Regions from separate parts of the Pseudomonas sp. R4-15 genome, predicted to be linked through region 1. Evidence: predicted binding sites of a transcription regulator. Region 1 holds the regulator's gene; each other region holds the start of a gene.

Region 1 (6,173 bases):
CCTCGACGACAACGTCGAGCTGGGCACGCGCAACATCAAGGTCGCCCTGCGCCGGCTGCGCAAGTTCGCCCGCCAGGGTGCCGCGGAAGAGTTGGACATCGACGGCACCATCGACCACACCGCACGCGATGCCGGGCTGCTCAACATCCAGATGCGCCCGGAACGGCGCAATACGGTGAAGCTGCTGCTGTTGCTGGATATCGGCGGCTCGATGGATGCTCACGTGAAGGTCTGCGAGGAGCTGTTCTCCGCCTGCCGCACGGAGTTCAAGCACCTGGAGTACTTCTACTTCCACAACTTCATCTACGAGAGCGTCTGGAAGAACAACTTCCGCCGTACCCACGAGCGCACCAGCACCCTCGACCTGCTGCACAAGTACGGTCCGGACTACAAGGTGGTGTTCGTCGGCGACGCCGCGATGGCGCCCTACGAAATCACCCAGCCCGGCGGCAGCGTCGAGCACTGGAACGAGGAAGCCGGCTTTCGCTGGATGCAGCGCTTCACCGAGCATTTCCACAAGCTGGTATGGATCAACCCCTACCCACGCCCCGCCTGGGAATACACCAGCTCGACCCAGATCATCCGCGAGCTGGTCCACGAGCGCATGTACCCGCTGACCCTGCAAGGCCTGGAAGAAGCGATGCGCGAGCTGTCGCGCTAGGGCCTGTTGACGTCTCGTTCGCGGCCTAACTCAGCACCCGCGCCAACACCTGGCGTACCCGGCCGATGCCCTCGGCCAGGGCCGCCTCGATGTCGGTCATGTGGATTTCCCCGGCGAAGGTGCCCGCTGCCGGGTTTACCACCAATGCCAGGCAGGCGTAGGGCAGCTCCAGTTCACGGGCCAGCGCCGCCTCCGGCATCCCGGTCATACCGACCAGATCACAGCCATCACGTCCCATGCGGGCGATCTCCGCCGCCGTTTCCAGGCGTGGCCCCTGGGTGCAGCCGTAAATGCCACGCTTGCTGTGGGCGTAGCCGCACGCCCCCAACGCTTCCAGTAACCGCTGGCGCAACGCCGGATCGTAAGGCTGACTGAAGTCGACGTGGGTAACCGGCTTGCCGTCCTCGAAGAAGGTGTGTTCCCGGCCCCAGGTGTAATCGATCAACTGGTGCGGCACGCACAGGTGCCCTGCCCCCATCGAGGGATGGATACCCCCCACGGCATTGATCGCGATGACCGAGGTGGCACCGGCGGCCTTCAAGGCCCAGAGGTTCGCGCGATAGTTGATCCGGTGCGGCGGTAGCGCGTGGGGGTGGCCATGACGCGCCAGGAACAACACTTCACGACCGGCGAAGTTGCCTCGCAGTAGTGCTGCCGAAGGCAGCCCATAGGGTGTCTGCGGTTGCTCTTCGCCACGGATTTCCAGGCCTTCGAGCTGGGTCAGCCCGCTGCCGCCGATGATCGCGACGCAGCTCATCGGGCAGCCTCCAGCAAACCGGCCCCACGCAACGCGGCGATGGCCTGCTGCCAGCGGGGATGCTGGCTCGGTTCATCGATCACCCGGCGCGCGCGCATGCGCTGCAGCCCCTCAGGCGGGCGCACGCCCAACTGCTGCAAGCGTACCAGCGCCTGCTCCGCCGCCGCTCGGTCATTGCACACCAAGCCCATGTCGCAGCCGGCGGCCAGCGCGGCCTCGATGCGCGCACCGGCATCCCCGGCCACGTGCGCACCGGCCATGGAAAGGTCGTCGGAGAACAACACGCCACGGTAGCCCAGCTCGCCGCGCAGGATGTCCTGCAACCAGCGCCGGGAGAAGCCTGCCGGCTGCTCGTCGACCTGCGGGAAGATCACGTGGGCCGGCATCAGCGCATCCAGCCTGTCGGCCAGCGCCGCGAACGGGCGCATGTCGTCGCGCAGGGCCTGCAGCGCTCGGGAGTCGACCGGCACGGCGACATGGGAATCGGCATCGGCCCAGCCGTGCCCCGGGAAATGCTTGCCGGTCGCCGGCATGCCGGCGCCGTGCATACCGTCGATGAAGGCGCCGGCCAGGCGAATGACCGCATCCGGCTGGCTGCCAAAGGCGCGCGCACCGATTACCGTGTTGCGTCCCAGGTCCAGGTCGAGCACCGGCGCGAAGCTGATATCCAGGCCCATCGCGAGTACTTCGGCGGCCATCAGCCAGCCACAATCGGCCGCCAACGCCTCCGCGTTCGGCGACTCAGCCAGTCGCCCCATCGCCGGTAGGCGCACGAAGCCGCGGCGCAGGCGCTGCACCCGCCCACCCTCCTGGTCCACGGCAAGGATCAGATCGGGGCGAATCCGGCGAATCGCCCGGCAAAGCTCGCGCACCTGGCGCGGATGTTCGACGTTGCGAGCGAAGAGGATCAGGCCACCGACCTCGGGCTGGCGCAGCAGGGCGCGGTCCTCGGCGGTCAGGCAAGTGCCATGCACGTCGAGCATCAGGGAGCCGTGAAGCATCGGAGAGTTCCTTGGCAGAAGGTTACGAAGGTTTAAAGCAGGATCGACTGCCACTGCGGGCATGGCGCTTCCTCGATACGCACGCTGCAGTGCGCCGGGACCTGCTCGAACAGCGCCACGATATCGGTGTTGCGCATGCGGATGCAGCCATGGGAGGCGGCGACGCCCATCGGTTCACTGTCCGGCGTGCCATGCAGGTAGATGTAGCGGCGAAAGGTATCCACATCGCCCAGCCGATTGCGGCCGGGCTCGCAACCCGACAGCCAGAGGATTCGCGAGAGGATCCAGTCACGTCCTGGAAAGGCCTCGTGCAGCGCAGCGGACCAGACTTCCCCGGTCCAGCGTCGCCCGCGCAAGACGGCGGCGAGGGGTAGACCCGCACCGATCTTGGCACGGACCTGATGCAGGCCCCTTGGGGTGCAGCCGGAGCCGTTACGCTCGCCAACCCCGTTGTGGGCAGTGGAGACGGGCAAGCGGATAAGCAACTGCCCGGCAACGAAGCCGTACAGTTGTTGGTCGGCGATGGAGATGTGCAGGTGATCGAGCATGGCGCCAAGCTTAGCAGGCAAGTGCTCGTTTCCGGAGCCCCTGGCGGATGGCCTGCATGCCTCAGGCGGCGCCGAGGGGCTTGCGTGGAATCAGCTTCGCCTCACGCTGCGCAGGATCGCGGATACCGCTCTCCGCGCGCATACCGGCCGCCAGAAACGGCACCATCAGGTGCATCACCTGGGCGGTGGACGTGTCCACCCCGAAATCGGACTCGGACATCGCGCGCAACGCCTTGATGCCCGACATGCTGAAGGCCGCAGCCCCGAGCATGAAGTGCACGCGCCAGAACAACTCCAGCGGCGGAAGCCCCGGCGCGCTTTCGCTGACCAGCAGCATGTAACGGCGGAAAACCTTGCCGTAGGCCTCTTCCAGATACTTGCGCAGGTGTCCCTGGCTCTGGCTGAAGGCCAACCCCAGAAGGCGCATGAACACCGCCAGGTCGTCACCGCTGCGCGGGTCCACGGCAAGCACCTGGTCCACCAGGAGATCCAGCAGCGTTTCCAGGTCCGGATGCGCCGAGGATTCTTCGCTCTGCAGACGATCCAGCTCCTTCTCCAGGCGCGCGCAGAACGGCCCCAGGAAGCGCGAGAACACCGCCTGGATCAGCGACTTCTTGGAACCGAAGTGATAGTTGACTGCCGCCAGGTTGACTCCGGCCTTGCTGGTGATCAGACGCAAGGAAGTCTCGGCGAAACCCTTTTCGGCGAAAAGCTGTTCGGCGGCATCGAGAATACGTTCGACGGTTTCTGACTGAGCCATGGGACCCTTGCTGATAAACAAACGTTTGAAACATATGTTTCAAACACCAGGACTGTCAAGTCGCTATTTGGCCCGGCGCTCGCCGGCATTGCAAGCGCATCGAAATGAAGAGGCTGTTGCCAACGGCAATCCACTGTATATAATCCCAGTCACTGTACAAAAAGACAGAGCCCGACATGCTGAAACTCACCCCTCGCCAGACCCAGGTGCTCGATTTCATCCGCCAGTGCCTGGATGCCAATGGTTACCCGCCGACCCGGGCGGAAATCGCCCAGCAGTTCGGTTTTCGCTCGCCCAACGCCGCCGAGGAACACCTCAAGGCACTCTGCGCCAAGGGCGCCATCGAGATGACGCCGGGTGCCTCGCGCGGCATCCGTATTCCCAATTACGAACCCGCGGGGCAGGAAGACGAAGGGCTGCCGGTAATCGGCCGGGTAGCCGCCGGCGCGCCCATCCTCGCCCAGCAAAACGTCGAAGACGCCTGCCGCATCCCCCCCGAATTCTTCCATCCGCGTGCCGACTACCTGCTGCGCGTACACGGCATGAGCATGAAGGATGTGGGCATTCTCGACGGCGACCTGCTCGCCGTACATGCCACCCGCGAGGCGCGCAACGGCCAGATCGTCGTCGCACGCATTGATGACGAAGTCACGGTCAAGCGCTTCAAGCGCGAAGGCCGCAAGGTCTGGCTGATTGCCGAAAACCCCGAGTTCGCCCCCATCGAGGTGGACCTGGAACAACAGAACCTGGAAATCGAAGGCTTGAGTGTCGGCGTCATTCGCCGCTAAAGGAGTAGTTATGCAGTTCCCGCTTTCGCTAGAACGCTCGCAGTTACCCCTGTTCGAGGCTTTTCTCTCGCCCCTGCTGGAGCGCCCCACTCCACCACCGGCGGAAACCTCCGAACGTTGCAGCGAGTTGACCTTGCAAGGTCGTGCGGGACATTGCCTGAGCCTGCTGGCACCCATCCTGCGGGAACTCTCCGAAGAACACAGCGATCGCTGGCTGACGCTGATCGCCCCGCCTGAAAGCCTCACGCAAAGCTGGCTGCGTGACGCAGGCCTGAATCGCGAGCGCATTCTGCTGCTGCAACCCGGCGGCACACGCAACGCGCTGCAACTGGCCTGCGAGGCATTGCGCCTGGGGCACAGTCACACCGTTGTCAGCTGGCTGGAGCTCGACGCCGGAGAGCGTCGTCAGGTGGCGCATGCCGCGCGCCTGGGTGACGCGCAGAGCCTGAACGTGCGTATGGTCTGAACCCCGCGGCTCTAGCCGAATGGGCTACGAGGCCGTGGAGTCAGTGAAGGACGCGAGGCTCGCCGTCGTCCTGCTCGAAGTCACCCTCGGCGAGTTTGCCCGCCATCTGGACGCCGATGTTCAGCATCGCCTTGGCGACTTCCACATGGTGGCCCTGCAGGAAATTCTTGGCATCCTCGGAAAAATCCAGCGTCACCAGGGTTTCCTCGTCCTCGGCGCGACGCAGGACGATGCGTCCGTCTGGCAGCTCGACGATCTCGAGAAAGGAAGTAGGCATGGTCTGGTCGCTCCCGCAAATGGCCGGATAGTCTACCAGCGTTCCGCCATCACCCCTAGTGTCGCGACACCGAGAGCCGCTCCCAAGCCCCTATCTGGGAATGGTCTAACCTTGCGCCATCAGCACTCGGTAAGGCCTTCGCGAAAGCGCAGAGCCAGCGCTTTGAGGTTCTTGCGCCAGCTCTCCAGAACCTCCGAACCGAGCTCCTCGCCCCCTTGAGTCTGTTCGTCGAGGCTCACCGCGTGGATCAGCGGTACAGCGGGATCGACCTTGGCACGCGCAGGCTCCTGCGGCGGCATGAAGAGCGTCGCGTAGGCACTCAGCAACTGCCCCAACCAGGTATCAGGCACGCTGGCCAACTCGATCAGTTCGCCCAGTTCGGGACTGGGCGCCTCGGCGAGCAGCGCTGGCTTGAGCAGGTTTTCCGCGCGCGGGGTGCGCGCATCCGGCAAACGATAGAAAATCGCGATTTCGTGGCACAACCCCAGGAGGGCGCCATAAAGGTGGAACAGCGCTGCCTCGCGCTCGGCCTGAACGGCGCCGGGCACGGAGCCCCGTTCAGCGCGGCGCAGTGCTTCCAGGGCGAGCCCTGCGAAGTAGATTTTCTGGTTAGTGCGGGTATAGGGCTCATGGGCCATGGCGAAGCCTCCGGAATACAGGCTACGGGGACTTACTATAGCGCCGCGGCTGAACGCCGCGAGCCCCCCTCGAAAGAACGCGCCGGACGGAATAGGCCGCCCGGCCTGCGACTCAGCGCTTGTCTTCGACCTTCCACTTGCCGCCGTCATAGAAGGCCCGCCAGCCGGTCGGCTTGCCGTCGACCTCGCTCTGCACGTACTGCTCCTTGGTCTTGCGCGAGAAGCGGATCACCGCTGGGCGGCCGTCCGGGTCCTTCTGCGGCGCACTGAGCAGGAA
Region 2 (6,173 bases), 1.9 Mb from region 1:
CGCCAACGCCGGTGTGCTGACGCTGGCGGTAAAGCCCTGCACGCTGTAGTTGCTGGTATGCACACGCATCAGCAGTCCAGTGCGAGGACCGATCGCCGCTTCGTAGTCCCGCGCATGGGTACGGTTAGTGGTGCCCACTTCGACCAGCTTAACGGCGGCGCGGGCCATGATGTCCGGAATCCGGAAGGCGCCACCGATCTCGATCAGTTCGCCTCGGGAAATCACCCCTTCCTTGCGCGCCCCCAGGCTCGACAGGCTGAGCAGCACCGCGGCGGCATTGTTGTTGACCACGGTGACGGCCTCGGCACCGGTCAACTCGCGAATGAGACCCTCGATCAGGTCATCGCGATCACCCCGCTTACCGGTGGCGAGGTCGAACTCCAGGTTCAACGGATAGCGGGCGGCCTCGCTCATCGCCTGAACGGCTTCCTCGGGCAACAGCGCACGCCCCAGGTTGGTATGCAGGACCGTTCCGGTCAGGTTGAAAACCCGGCGTACCCGGCTGGCATGACGCACGGCGAGACGCTCGCCAACGCGCCCCAGCAGCAGCGCATCGGCCAGTTCGGCCTCGCTAAGTTGCCCGGCGTGGACTGGCCCACGCAACTCGTCGAGCAACTCACGCAGGCAAGCGAGCAGTGCTTCGCGACCATAACGGGAAATGAGCGGGACGCTGGCGGGATGGCGTAGCAATCGATCGACGGACGGCAGGCGAAGGTTCATGCGCCGGAACCCGGCAGCGAAGAGGCTGACATCGACACACTCCCTGGATAAACCCTTGGGAGTGTAAGCAATGCCGCAGCCGGACCCAAGCCGTGAATGGCGGGTCTGGAAACGCTCAATCCAGATCGCGCCCGGAGAACAAGCGGTTGAGCATCTCCATAGAGTAGCCGCGCTGGACGAGAAAACGCCCTTGGCGAGCACGTTCGCGTTGGTCTGCAGGCAGCACCCCGGCGAACTTGCGCTGCCAGGTATCGCGCAGGCATTCGCTCCAATTGACCTCAGCGGCATCCAATGCCTGTGCGATGGCGTCTCGCGGCAAACCTCGCAGGGCCAGCTCCTCGCGGATGCGCAACGGGCCGAAGCCGGCCCGCGCACGACTGGAGATGTAGGCCTCCAGATAGCGGTCTTCGCTCAACAGGCCTTCTTCGGCCAGCCGGGTGAGTTCACTGTCGATCAGCTCGGCAGGCGCGCCACGCTTTTCCAGCTTGCGCACCAGCTCGACCCGGCCGTGCTCGCGACGGGCCAGTAGGTCCATGGCGGCACGGCGTACGGCGACGGGCGTATCCGGCACGCTCATGCTCAGACGTCGGCTTCAGCCGCTTCCTCGGCATTGGCCGCCGCTTTGGCGCTGGGCGCGTTGGCCAACAGCTTGCTGCGGATGCCCTGCTCGATGGTGTTGGCCACTTCCGGGTTGTCTTCCAGGTACTTGGCGGCGTTGGCCTTGCCCTGGCCGATCTTGTTGCCCTGGTAGCTGTACCAGGCGCCGGATTTCTCGACCAGGCCCTGCTGCACGCCCAGGTCGATGACCTCGCCGTTGTGGTAGATGCCCTTGCCATACATGATCTGGAACTCGGCCTGACGGAACGGCGGCGCGACCTTGTTCTTCACTACCTTGACACGGGTCTCGCTACCGACCACCTCGTCGCCTTCCTTCACCGCGCCGATACGACGGATGTCCAGGCGCACGGAGGAATAGAACTTCAGCGCGTTACCACCGGTAGTGGTCTCGGGGTTGCCGAACATCACGCCGATCTTCATGCGGATCTGGTTGATGAAGATGACCAGGCAATTGGCATTCTTGATGTTGCCGGTGATCTTGCGCAGCGCCTGGGACATCAGGCGGGCCTGCAGGCCAACGTGGGCATCGCCCATCTCGCCTTCGATCTCGGCCTTGGGCACCAGGGCCGCGACGGAGTCGACGATGATCACGTCGACGGCATTGGAGCGCACGAGCATGTCGGTGATTTCCAGCGCCTGTTCGCCGGTGTCCGGCTGCGAGACCAGCAGGTCGTCGACATTGACGCCGAGCTTGCCGGCGTAGTCCGGGTCCAGCGCGTGCTCGGCATCGACGAAGGCACAGGTGGCGCCCATCTTCTGCGCCTGGGCGATGACCGACAGGGTCAGGGTGGTCTTACCGGACGACTCGGGGCCGTAGATCTCGACGATACGCCCCTTGGGCAGACCACCGATGCCAAGCGCGATGTCCAGGCCCAGGGAGCCGGTGGAGATGGCGGGGATGGCCTGGCGATCGTGATCGCCCATGCGCATCACGGCGCCCTTGCCAAACTGCTTCTCGATTTGCCCCAGGGCCGCAGCCAGAGCGCGCTTCTTGTTCTCGTCCATAGGATTCCTCATCTGTTCGAGTGGGCCAGGCGGCCAGGACAACTGTATAAGTAGACAGTATTAGAGCATAGGCCGTGCACTTCGCCTACCCCTACCGACCACCGGAAAGAAAACATCAGGAGGGCACGCCGCCTTGTGCCAGGGCAATCAGGCCCTGCAGCGCACAGATGACCGTCTGTCGGCGCACCGCGTCGCGATCACCGGGGAAAAGTTTGCGCAAGGCAATCTGCCGCTCGCCCTCGGACCAACACAGCCAAACCGTACCCACGGGCTTTTCCGCCGAGCCGCCATCCGGTCCGGCTACGCCGCTTACCGCCACCGCGAAGCGGGCCCCGGCTCGTTCGGCGGCCCCCCGCGCCATGGCCTCGACCACTTCCCGACTGACGGCGCCCGATTGTGCGAAGAGCGTCTCCGGCACACCGAGCATGCGCTGCTTCTGAACATTGGAGTAGGTCACATAGCCGGCCTCGAACCAGGCCGAGCTACCGGGAACCCGGGTGATCGCCTCGGCGATGCCACCCCCGGTGCAGGACTCCGCCGTACTGACCTGAGCCCCCAACTGCGCCAGGTGCCGTCCCAGTTGCACGGCCAGTGCGCTGATCTCGTCCACGTCGCGTCCTCCTTAGAGCGGTTGTAGCGCATTCTCCCGCGCCTGGCCGGTTGCCGGCCACCCTCAAGCCCCCGACAATACACACTCGTAATCGCCAAGCATTAGACAGACGACCCAATGTCAAAAAGACCGGCCGCCGCCGCGCCCAACGAATCCGGACTCTCCGCCCACACCCCGATGATGCAGCAGTACTGGAAGCTGAAGAACCAGCATCCCGAGCAACTGATGTTCTATCGCATGGGCGATTTCTACGAGCTGTTCTACGAGGACGCCAAGAAGGCAGCCCGCCTGCTCGATATCACCCTGACCGCGCGCGGCCAGTCGGCCGGCCAGGCGATACCCATGGCGGGCATTCCTTTCCATTCCGCGGAAGGTTACCTGGCGCGCCTGGTCAAGCTGGGCGAGTCGGTGGTGATCTGCGAGCAGATCGGCGATCCGGCGACCAGCAAGGGCCCGGTGGAACGTCAGGTGGTGCGCATCCTCACGCCCGGAACGGTGAGCGATGAGGCGCTGCTCGACGAACGCCGCGACAACTTGCTCGCTGCCGTGCTGGGCGACGAACGCCTGTTCGGCCTGGCGGTGCTGGACATCACCAGCGGCCGCTTCAGCGTCCAGGAACTTGCCGGCTGGGAGAATCTGCTGGCCGAGCTGGAGCGTCTGAGTCCTGCGGAGTTGCTGATCCCCGACGACTGGCCCCAGGGCCTTCCGGCCGAGAAGCGCCGCGGCAGCCAGCGCCGCGCGCCCTGGGACTTCGACCGCGACTCCGGGCACAAGAGCCTGTGCCAGCAGTTCGGCGTCCAGGACCTCAAGGGCTTCGGTTGCGACAAGCTGAGTCTCGCCATCGGCGCCGCCGGCTGCCTGCTGACCTACGCCAAGGAAACCCAGCGCACCGCCCTGCCCCACCTGCGCAGCCTGCGCCACGAGCGTCTGGACGACACCGTGATTCTGGACGGTGCCAGCCGCCGCAACCTGGAGCTGGACACCAACCTCGCGGGCGGGCGGGACAACACGCTGCAATCGGTGATGGATCGCTGCCAGACCGCCATGGGTTCGCGCCTGCTGACGCGCTGGCTGAATCGCCCGCTGCGCGATCGCCAGGTGCTCGAAGCCCGCCAGGACGCCATCACCTGCCTGCTCGAACGCTACCGCTTCGAACCGCTGCAACCGCAGTTGAAGGAGATCGGCGACCTGGAGCGCATTCTCGCGCGCATCGGCCTGCGCAACGCCCGCCCGCGCGACCTCGCCCGATTGCGTGACGCCCTGGCGGCATTGCCGCAACTGCAGGAGGCGATGACCGACCTGATCGCCCCGCAGCTGCTCGAACTGGCGCGCGCGATTCGCACCTACCCGGAACTGGCGGCACTGCTGCAGAAGGCGATCATCGACAACCCGCCCGCAGTGATACGCGATGGCGGCGTGCTCGCTCGCGGCTACGACGCCGAACTGGACGAGTTGCTCTCGCTGTCGGAAAACGCCGGTCAATACCTCATGGACCTCGAGGCGCGGGAAAAACAGCGAACCGGCCTGCCGGGCCTGAAGGTCGGCTACAACCGCATCCATGGCTACTTCATCGAGTTGCCGCGCGCCCAGGCCGAACAGGCCCCCGTCGACTACCAGCGGCGGCAGACGCTCAAGGGCGCGGAGCGCTTCATCACCCCCGAGCTCAAGGCCTTCGAGGACAAGGCGCTGTCCGCGCAGAGCCGCGCACTGGCCCGTGAGAAACAGCTCTACGAAGCGCTCATCGAATTGCTCATCGAGCATCTGGGCGACCTCCAGGAAAGCGCTGCCGCGCTCGCCGAACTGGACGTACTGGCCAACTTCGCGGAGCGCGCGCTGAACCTCGATCTGAACCGTCCGCGTTTCAGCGACAGTCCCTGTCTGAACATCAGCCAGGGCCGCCATCCGGTGGTCGAACAGGTGCTGGAGACCCCCTTCGTCGCCAACGACCTGGCGCTCGACGATGCCACCCGCATGCTGGTGATCACCGGTCCGAACATGGGCGGTAAATCCACCTATATGCGACAGACAGCCCTGATCGTCCTGCTCGCGCACATCGGCGCCTTCGTCCCGGCGGCAGCCTGCGAGCTGTCCCTGGTCGATCGGATATTCACCCGCATCGGCTCCTCCGACGACCTGGCCGGCGGACGTTCGACCTTCATGGTGGAAATGAGCGAGACCGCCAACATCCTGCACAACGCCAGCGACCGCAGCCTGGTGCTGATGGACGAAGTGGGCCGAGGCACCAGTACCTTCGACGGCCTGTCACTGGCCTGGGCCGCCGCCGAGCACTTGGCGCGCCTGCGCGCCTGGACGCTGTTCGCCACCCATTACTTCGAACTCACCGTACTACCGGAGAGCGAACCGGTAGTGGCCAACGTGCACCTCAACGCCACCGAGCACAACGAGCGCATCGTCTTCCTGCACCACGTTCTGCCCGGCCCAGCCAGCCAGAGCTACGGCCTGGCAGTGGCTCAGTTGGCCGGTGTGCCGGGCAGCGTGATCGGACGGGCCCGCGAGCACCTGGCACGCCTGGAGGTCACCAGCCTGCCCCATGAAGCGCCACGCGTGGAAGCGGGCCGCCCCGCCGCGCCCGTGCAGAACGATCTGTTCGCCACGTTGCCGCACCCTCTGCTGGAGGAGCTGGAGCGTCTACAACCCGACGAGCTGAGCCCCCGCCGCGCGCTGGAATTGCTCTATGAATGGAAAACACGTTTATGACGCACGCCTTCGCGCGTACAAACTGCTAGAATCCCGCGCGTTTTTGTGATCGCCCGTTTAGCCTGACGGGCGATTCGTTCATTCGCGCCACAAAGCCGCAGCAGACGGAATGTGCGAGCCGCCGTCCGAGGAGAGAATCAGAATGACCTTCGTCGTCACCGACAACTGCATCAAATGCAAATACACCGACTGCGTGGAAGTCTGCCCGGTGGACTGCTTCTACGAAGGTCCGAACTTCCTGGTGATCCACCCGGACGAGTGTATCGACTGCGCCCTGTGCGAGCCGGAATGCCCGGCTCAGGCCATCTTCTCCGAAGATGAAGTGCCGGCGAACATGCAGGAGTTCATCGAGTTGAATGCCGAGCTGGCGGAAGTCTGGCCGAACATCACCGAGAAGAAGGATTCGCTGCCCGAAGCCGAAGAGTGGGACGGTCGCAGCGGCAAGATCCAGTATCTGGAACGTTGATTCCCGCGCTGCGCCTTTTCTGGCGCACAAACGAAA
Region 3 (6,173 bases), 300 kb from region 1:
AATCATTATAAGTCATTCTGCTTATGGTGAAAGCCATTTGGCTACTGAGGCAGCCTGCCCCGACGGAGAGAAAATTTATTTCTCCTGCAAAACAAAAAGATCTAAATTAATTAGCCTCTGTGCTATGGAGGTAAATGGCAGTCCGTCATCTCTTACCTATTTTTTTGGGCGTATAAATAATCCAGAGCTGACTCAGACTGCCTCGTCAGAAAATTACTTTGAGCCTTTTAGATTCAATCATTACTTTCGGTACGGGGCTAACTATTTTAGAGTGAGTTTTGTCAGGGGCGGTTATAGATATGAGATCTACAAAGATTACGACATGGAAGAAACTCCGGTAGAGCGCTCTGGAGTTATTGTTTCTTCAGCGGAGGGCGCAAGCAAGGAAATAGATATTGAGTGCAGTAGAGAGGCGTCTGGAGACTTATCGCCGCTATCCTCAATTCTTAAATGCGACAAAGACAATGCTTTAGGTTGCGCAAATTAGGCATTTCAAACTCGAAGAAGTGAGATGGGGAGTGGCAATAGTATATTGCATGCTGCATAACCATTACCTCGCCCATGCCTTCGATGGCACTTGGTAATCGTAATCCTTGCCTATTCTTTTTTCTGGATTCTATGCGGTGCTGAGTTTTTCTATCTTCTCTGACTACTCCGTCGCTTGGCATGAGCTCATTGCCAAGCTCTCATGGCTTCTGTCTTCGAATCACCCCCTAACCACCTTTCTTGGCCTGCGCTGCAGATACACCACCAGCAGCAAGCCGGCGAAGCTGGCCAGGGCGGCGCAGAAGAAGATGCTGGAGAAGCCGAAGGCATTGGCGATGGCGCCCATCAGCGGGCCGGCGATGCCCAGTGACAGGTCGAAGAACACCGAATAGGCCCCCAGGGCGGCGGCGCGGCTGTTGGGTTGGATGTTGGCGACTACCTCGACGCCCAAGGCAGGGTAAACCAGCGACAGGCCGAAGCCGGTGAGCGCGGCGCCAAGCACGGCTACCCAAGGGGCGCCGGCCAGCCAGATCAGCAGCAAGCCGATGGTTTCCACCACGAGGCAGGCAAGTGCCACGTGGTAGCCGCCCAGGCGCTTGATGGTGCCCGAGAACAGCATGCGTGCGACGATGAAGGCGGCACCGAAAGCGCTCAGGCACCACGCCGCGCCGCTCCAGCCAAGGCTATTGAAGTAGAGGGTGACGAAGGTGCCGAGGGTGCCGAAACCGAGCGTGCCCAGGGCCAGGCCCGTGCCATTGGGCAGCACCTGCCACAGCACGCTGAGAAAAGGCATGCGCTTGCCAGCGAAGAGCGGTGCGCCCTCTTGCTTGCGCGCCACAGCAAAAGCCAACAGGCCGATCAGTATGATGAAGACGGCCATGCTCCAGATTCCTGCGAAGCCGACCAGCGCCATGCCTACCGGGGCGCCAACGGCGACCGCGCCATAAGCGGCGATACCGTTCCAGGAAATGACCTTGGCGGTGCTTTCGGGGCCGAAACGACCGATGCCCCAGCTCAGCGCGCCGGTGCCGACCAGCCCTTGCGAGACGCCCAGCACGATGCGTCCTGCGAGCAACAACAACAGGCTCGTCGTGGGGAGTGCCTGCAGGAGAATCGAGGCCAGTGTCAGCACGCCGCTCAGGCTGCAACCGAGCAATCCGCGCAGGACCGACTGCTTACCGCCAAGGCGGTCGGAGAGACTGCCGGCGAGCGGTCGAGTCAACAGCGTGGAGAGGTACTGGGAACTGATCACCAGCCCTGCAATCACCGAGCCGTAGGCCAGATCGTCGTGAACGTAGCTGGGCAGTACGGCGAGGGGCATGCCTATGCAGAGAAAGGCAACGAACGTGAAGCTGACGATGGAGAAGATCTGCAGCAGAGGCGGCTGGACTGGCGAAGGCGCGGTCATGGAGATCAGGACAGAAGGGCGGACAGTTGTCCGACATCTTCCTCCATGCTCGCGAATAAAGAAAGCCTGCTAACGAAATTGACGAGGCTCTTCCGACAAGGAGGGATAGCGATGTCCTGCCGCTAACAATATACTGTTCATCCATACAGTATATTCGTTACCAGGGCGTCGCATTCGCCGCCAGGAGGCTTTCATCCATGAGCGTGATCGCCCTGGATTCCTTGATCGACCAACGACGTCTCTGGCGTGGCTCCCAGGCAGGCGAGCCTGTTGCGCAGCAGCCTACCGGACATGCCGCGCTGGATGCCGGCTTGCCTGCGGGCGGCTGGCCCGAGTCCGCACTGAGTGAAATCCTCCTGGGCGAGGAAGGCAGCGGCGAGTTGCGCCTGCTCTGGCCCACCCTGGCGCGATTGACGCGTAGCGGTGCGCGGGTGGTTCTGGTGGCGCCACCACAGTTGCCTTACCCACGCGCCTGGCAAGCTGCTGGCGTCGACCTGGACGGTTTGCTGCTGGTTGCCGCGCAAGGGACCGAGGTGCTCTGGGCGGCCGAGCAGTGTCTGCGCTCCGGCGTCTGCGCGGCGGTCCTGTGTTGGCCGCGTAATGCCGACGACCGTGCCCTGCGTCGGCTGCAGGTCGCGGCTGAAAACGGGCGCAGTTTGGGGTTCATCTTTCGCCCGCGGCAGGCGGCGAGCAACCCGTCCCCCGCGGCGTTGCGTCTGCAACTGGAAACCCGTCCATTGCCCCAGCTGCGCGTGCTCAAGTGCCGTGGCGGCCTGCCGCCATCCGCAGCGATCGCCTGGGCGGGGTGAGTCGTGCGCTGGGCCTGCATCCTGCTGCCACAACTGGCGCTCGACGGTGTGCTGCGCGGTCGCGATGATCCGCGGGCGCCATTCGCCTTGTTGGAAGGGCCGGAGCAGCGCCGTGTGTTGCGCGCGCTCAACCCTGCCGCGCGCGCGCTCGGCTTGCGCCCCGGCATGGCGTTGAGCGCAGCCCGCGCGCTGGCGGGCGACTTCATCTGCGTCCTGCATGACGCCCAGGTGACGCAGCGATCGCAGGATTTCCTGGCGGCCTGGGCCTATCGCTTCAGTGGTCAGGTCAGCCGGGATTTTCCGTGCGCGCTGCTGATGGAAGTCCACAGCAGCCTGGGGCTGTTCGGCCCCTGGCCGAGGCTGCAGGCGCAACTGCGTGAAGAACTCGATGCGCTGGGTTTTCAGCGGCGCATCGTGCTGGCGCCCAATCCGCTGGCGGCGCGCATTCTCGCCAATTGCCACGATGGCCTGGCGGTGGATGACGCCGGCTTGGCGGATGCGCTCGGTGCGCTGCCGGTGGAGCGCCTGGGGTTGCCGAGCGAGCAGGCCCGGGCGCTGCGGCGCATGGGGTTGCGGCAGTTGGCCCAGGTGCGTGCGCTGCCGCGTGCGGCGCTGGCGCGGCGCTTTCCTGCGCAGTTCCTGGCGCATCTGGATCGGCTGTATGGACTAGGCACGCAAGCGCTGGAGTTCTACCAGCCGGAGCCGCGTTTCGACGCTCGCCTGGAACTGAACTTCGACGTGCAGTCGCACCAGGCGCTGCTGTTCCCTTTGCGCCGCCTGACTGCCGATCTGGCGGCTTTTCTCGCCGGATGTGACTGTGGCGTGCAGCGTTTTGCGCTGCACCTGGAGCATCGACATGCCGACCACAGCCGCATCGACGTGGGGTTGCTCAGCGCCGAGCGCGAGGCGGCGGCGCTCTTCGAACTGGCGCGGGGGCGCTTGGAGCAGTTGCAGGTCCCCGAACCGGTGTTGGCGCTCAGGTTGATCGCCGAGGACCTGCCTGCTTTCGTGCCCGAACGGCAAGGCCTGTTCGACGAACGTCCGACGCAGGGACGTTCCTGGGAGCAGTTGCGTGAGCGCCTGCGGGCACGCCTGGGCGATGCGGCAGTGCAGCCACTGGCTGCGCATGCCGATCATCGCCCCGAGTGTGCTTGGCGCCTGCAAAGCGGCGGTGACCAGGCGCCGCCTTCGGCGCCACGCCCGGGCTGGCTGCTTGCAGAGCCCCAGGCGGGGTTGCTCGTCGAGCGCGTGTTAACCGGCCCCGAGCGCATCGAGTCCGGCTGGTGGGAGCATGACGTACGCCGTGACTACTACCGCGTGCTCACCCGCGATGGACGCCAGGCCTGGGCCTTTCGCCAGCCGGGCTCGGACGCCTGGTTCCTGCATGGCTGGTTCGCATGAGCGCCTACGCCGAGCTGCACTGCCTGTCCAACTTCAGCTTTCAGCGGGGCGCCTCCAGCGCCGAAGAGCTGTTCGCCCGCGCTGCACGCCTGGGCTACAAGGCGCTGGCGATCACCGACGAGGTCAGCCTGGCGGGCATCGTGCGCGCCTGGCAGGCGGCTAAGGAGCAGGGTGTGGCGTTGATCGTCGGCAGCGAGCTGCAACTCGCGGATGGGCCGAAGCTCGTCCTGCTGGTGGAGGACCTTGCCGGTTACCAGGCGCTATGCCGGTTGATCACCCTGGCCCGGCGCCGGGCGGAAAAGGGCAGTTACCGGCTCCTGCGCGAGGATTTCGTCGCCAACGCGGGCCTGCTGGCGTTGTGGTTGCCGGAGGAGCGGCCGGAGCTGGAGCATGCGCGTTGGCTGCAGACGCAGTTTCCTGGGCGATTGTGGCTGGCGGTGGAGCTGCACAGGGGGGCGGACGACGCGGCGCGCCTGCTCGAGTTGCAACGGCTCGGCGAGCAATTGGACCTGCCGCTGGTGGCCAGTGGCGACGTACACATGCATGCCCGCGGCCGGCGCGCCTTGCAGGACTGCATGACTGCCATCCGTCATCACTGCAGCCTGGCCGAGGCGGGCTATCGGCTGTTTCCCAATGGCGAGCGCCATCTGCGTCGGTTGGAGGAGCTGGCAGCGCTCTATCCCTCCGCGTTACTGGAGGAGAGCCTGCGTATCGCCGCCCGTTGCCGCTTCGACCTCGGCGAACTGCGCTACGAGTATCCCCACGAGCTGGTGCCTATGGGCCAGACACCGGCCAGCTGGTTGCGCGCCAAGGTCGAGGAGGGCGCCCGGCGGCGTTGGCCGAACGGCCCGCCTGCCAAGGCGCGAAACGCGATCGAGCATGAGCTGAAGCTGATCGGCGAGCTGGGCTACGACAGCTATTTCCTCACCGTGTACGACCTGGTGCGCTTCGCCCGCGAGCGGCACATCCTCTGCCAGGGACGCGGCTCGGCGGCCAACTCGGCAGTGTGCTTCGCCCTGGGTGTCACCGAGCTGGACCCGACGCACAGCGATTTGCTGTTCGAGCGCTTTCTCTCCAAGGAGCGCAACGAACCGCCGGACATCGACGTGGACTTCGAGCACGAGCGCCGCGAAGAGGTCATCCAGTACCTCTTCGAACGCTACGGGCGCGGCCGCGCGGCGCTCGCGGCGGTGGTCAGCAGCTACCATGCCGCCGGCGCGCTGCGTGACCTGGGGCGGGTCTTCGGGCTGCCCGCCGAACAGCTCGGCGCGTTGTCCGAGTGCTGCGGCGGCTGGCATCACGGCCTGCCGTCGCCCGAGCGCCTGCGAGAGGCCGGTTTCGATCCGCAGAGCCCGCTGATGCAACGCCTGCTGGTACTGGCCGAGGCGCTGATCGGCTTCCCCCGGCACCTCTCGCAGCACCCGGGTGGTTTCGTGATTTCCGAACGACCGCTGACCGAACTGGTACCGGTGGAGAACGCCAGCATGGAGGCGCGCACGGTGATCCAGTGGGACAAGGACGACCTGGATGCGGTCGGCCTGCTCAAGGTCGACGTGCTCGCCCTGGGCATGCTCAGCGCGTTGCGCCGCTGTTTCGACCTGGTGGCGGGCTACCGGGGGCGGCGCTGGACCCTGGCCAGCCTGCCGCAGGAGGACGCCGCCACCTACGAGATGATCTCCCGCGCCGACACCGTCGGCGTGTTCCAGATCGAATCCCGTGCGCAGATGGCCATGTTGCCCCGACTCAAGCCCCGGCGCTTCTACGACCTGGTGATCCAGGTCGCCATCGTGCGTCCGGGGCCGATCCAGGGCGACATGGTTCATCCCTACCTGCGTCGGCGCAACGAGCAGGAGGCGGTCGACTATCCCCATGACGAACTGATTCCGGTGCTCGAGCGGACCCTCGGCGTGCCGCTGTTCCAGGAGCAGGTGATGAAGCTTGCCATGGTCGCCGCCGAGTACAGCGCCGGCGAGGCCGACGAACTGCGCCGCTCGATGGCTGCCTGGAAGCGCCGCGGCGGGTTGGAACCGCACCGTGCGAAATTGCACGAGCGGATGAGTGCGCGTGGC

The links. Region 1 encodes LexA, which represses DNA repair genes until DNA is damaged. Its sites were predicted from a motif close to CTGTNTNNNNANACAG; they were not measured.
Region 2: a site for LexA is predicted at 2,386-2,401, ahead of recA (recombinase RecA). Genes of this name have one in related genera too.
Region 3: a site for LexA is predicted at 2,028-2,043, ahead of imuA (translesion DNA synthesis-associated protein ImuA). Genes of this name have one in related genera too.

The regions. Positions count from the first base shown of each region.
Region 1 is NZ_CM147293.1:3,724,139-3,730,311, forward strand. It holds gene ACYRGX_RS17960 (vWA domain-containing protein) at 1-661, shown strand, start outside; gene ACYRGX_RS17965 (S-methyl-5'-thioinosine phosphorylase) at 687-1,418, opposite strand; gene nagZ (beta-N-acetylhexosaminidase) at 1,415-2,419, opposite strand; gene ACYRGX_RS17975 (L,D-transpeptidase family protein) at 2,452-2,967, opposite strand; gene ACYRGX_RS17980 (TetR/AcrR family transcriptional regulator) at 3,029-3,727, opposite strand; gene lexA (transcriptional repressor LexA) at 3,904-4,515, shown strand; gene sulA (SOS-induced cell division inhibitor SulA) at 4,526-4,981, shown strand; gene ACYRGX_RS17995 (hypothetical protein) at 5,022-5,258, opposite strand; gene ACYRGX_RS18000 (DUF6586 family protein) at 5,378-5,896, opposite strand; gene topA (type I DNA topoisomerase) at 6,009-6,173, opposite strand, start outside.
Region 2 is NZ_CM147293.1:1,803,265-1,809,437, reverse strand. It holds gene selA (L-seryl-tRNA(Sec) selenium transferase) at 1-720, opposite strand, end outside; gene recX (recombination regulator RecX) at 836-1,297, opposite strand; gene recA (recombinase RecA) at 1,300-2,343, opposite strand; gene ACYRGX_RS08530 (CinA family protein) at 2,459-2,953, opposite strand; gene mutS (DNA mismatch repair protein MutS) at 3,071-5,671, shown strand; gene fdxA (ferredoxin FdxA) at 5,814-6,137, shown strand.
Region 3 is NZ_CM147293.1:3,427,313-3,433,485, reverse strand. It holds gene ACYRGX_RS16400 (hypothetical protein) at 1-487, shown strand, start outside; gene ACYRGX_RS16395 (MFS transporter) at 707-1,894, opposite strand; gene imuA (translesion DNA synthesis-associated protein ImuA) at 2,092-2,703, shown strand; gene ACYRGX_RS16385 (Y-family DNA polymerase) at 2,707-4,104, shown strand; gene ACYRGX_RS16380 (error-prone DNA polymerase) at 4,101-6,173, shown strand, end outside.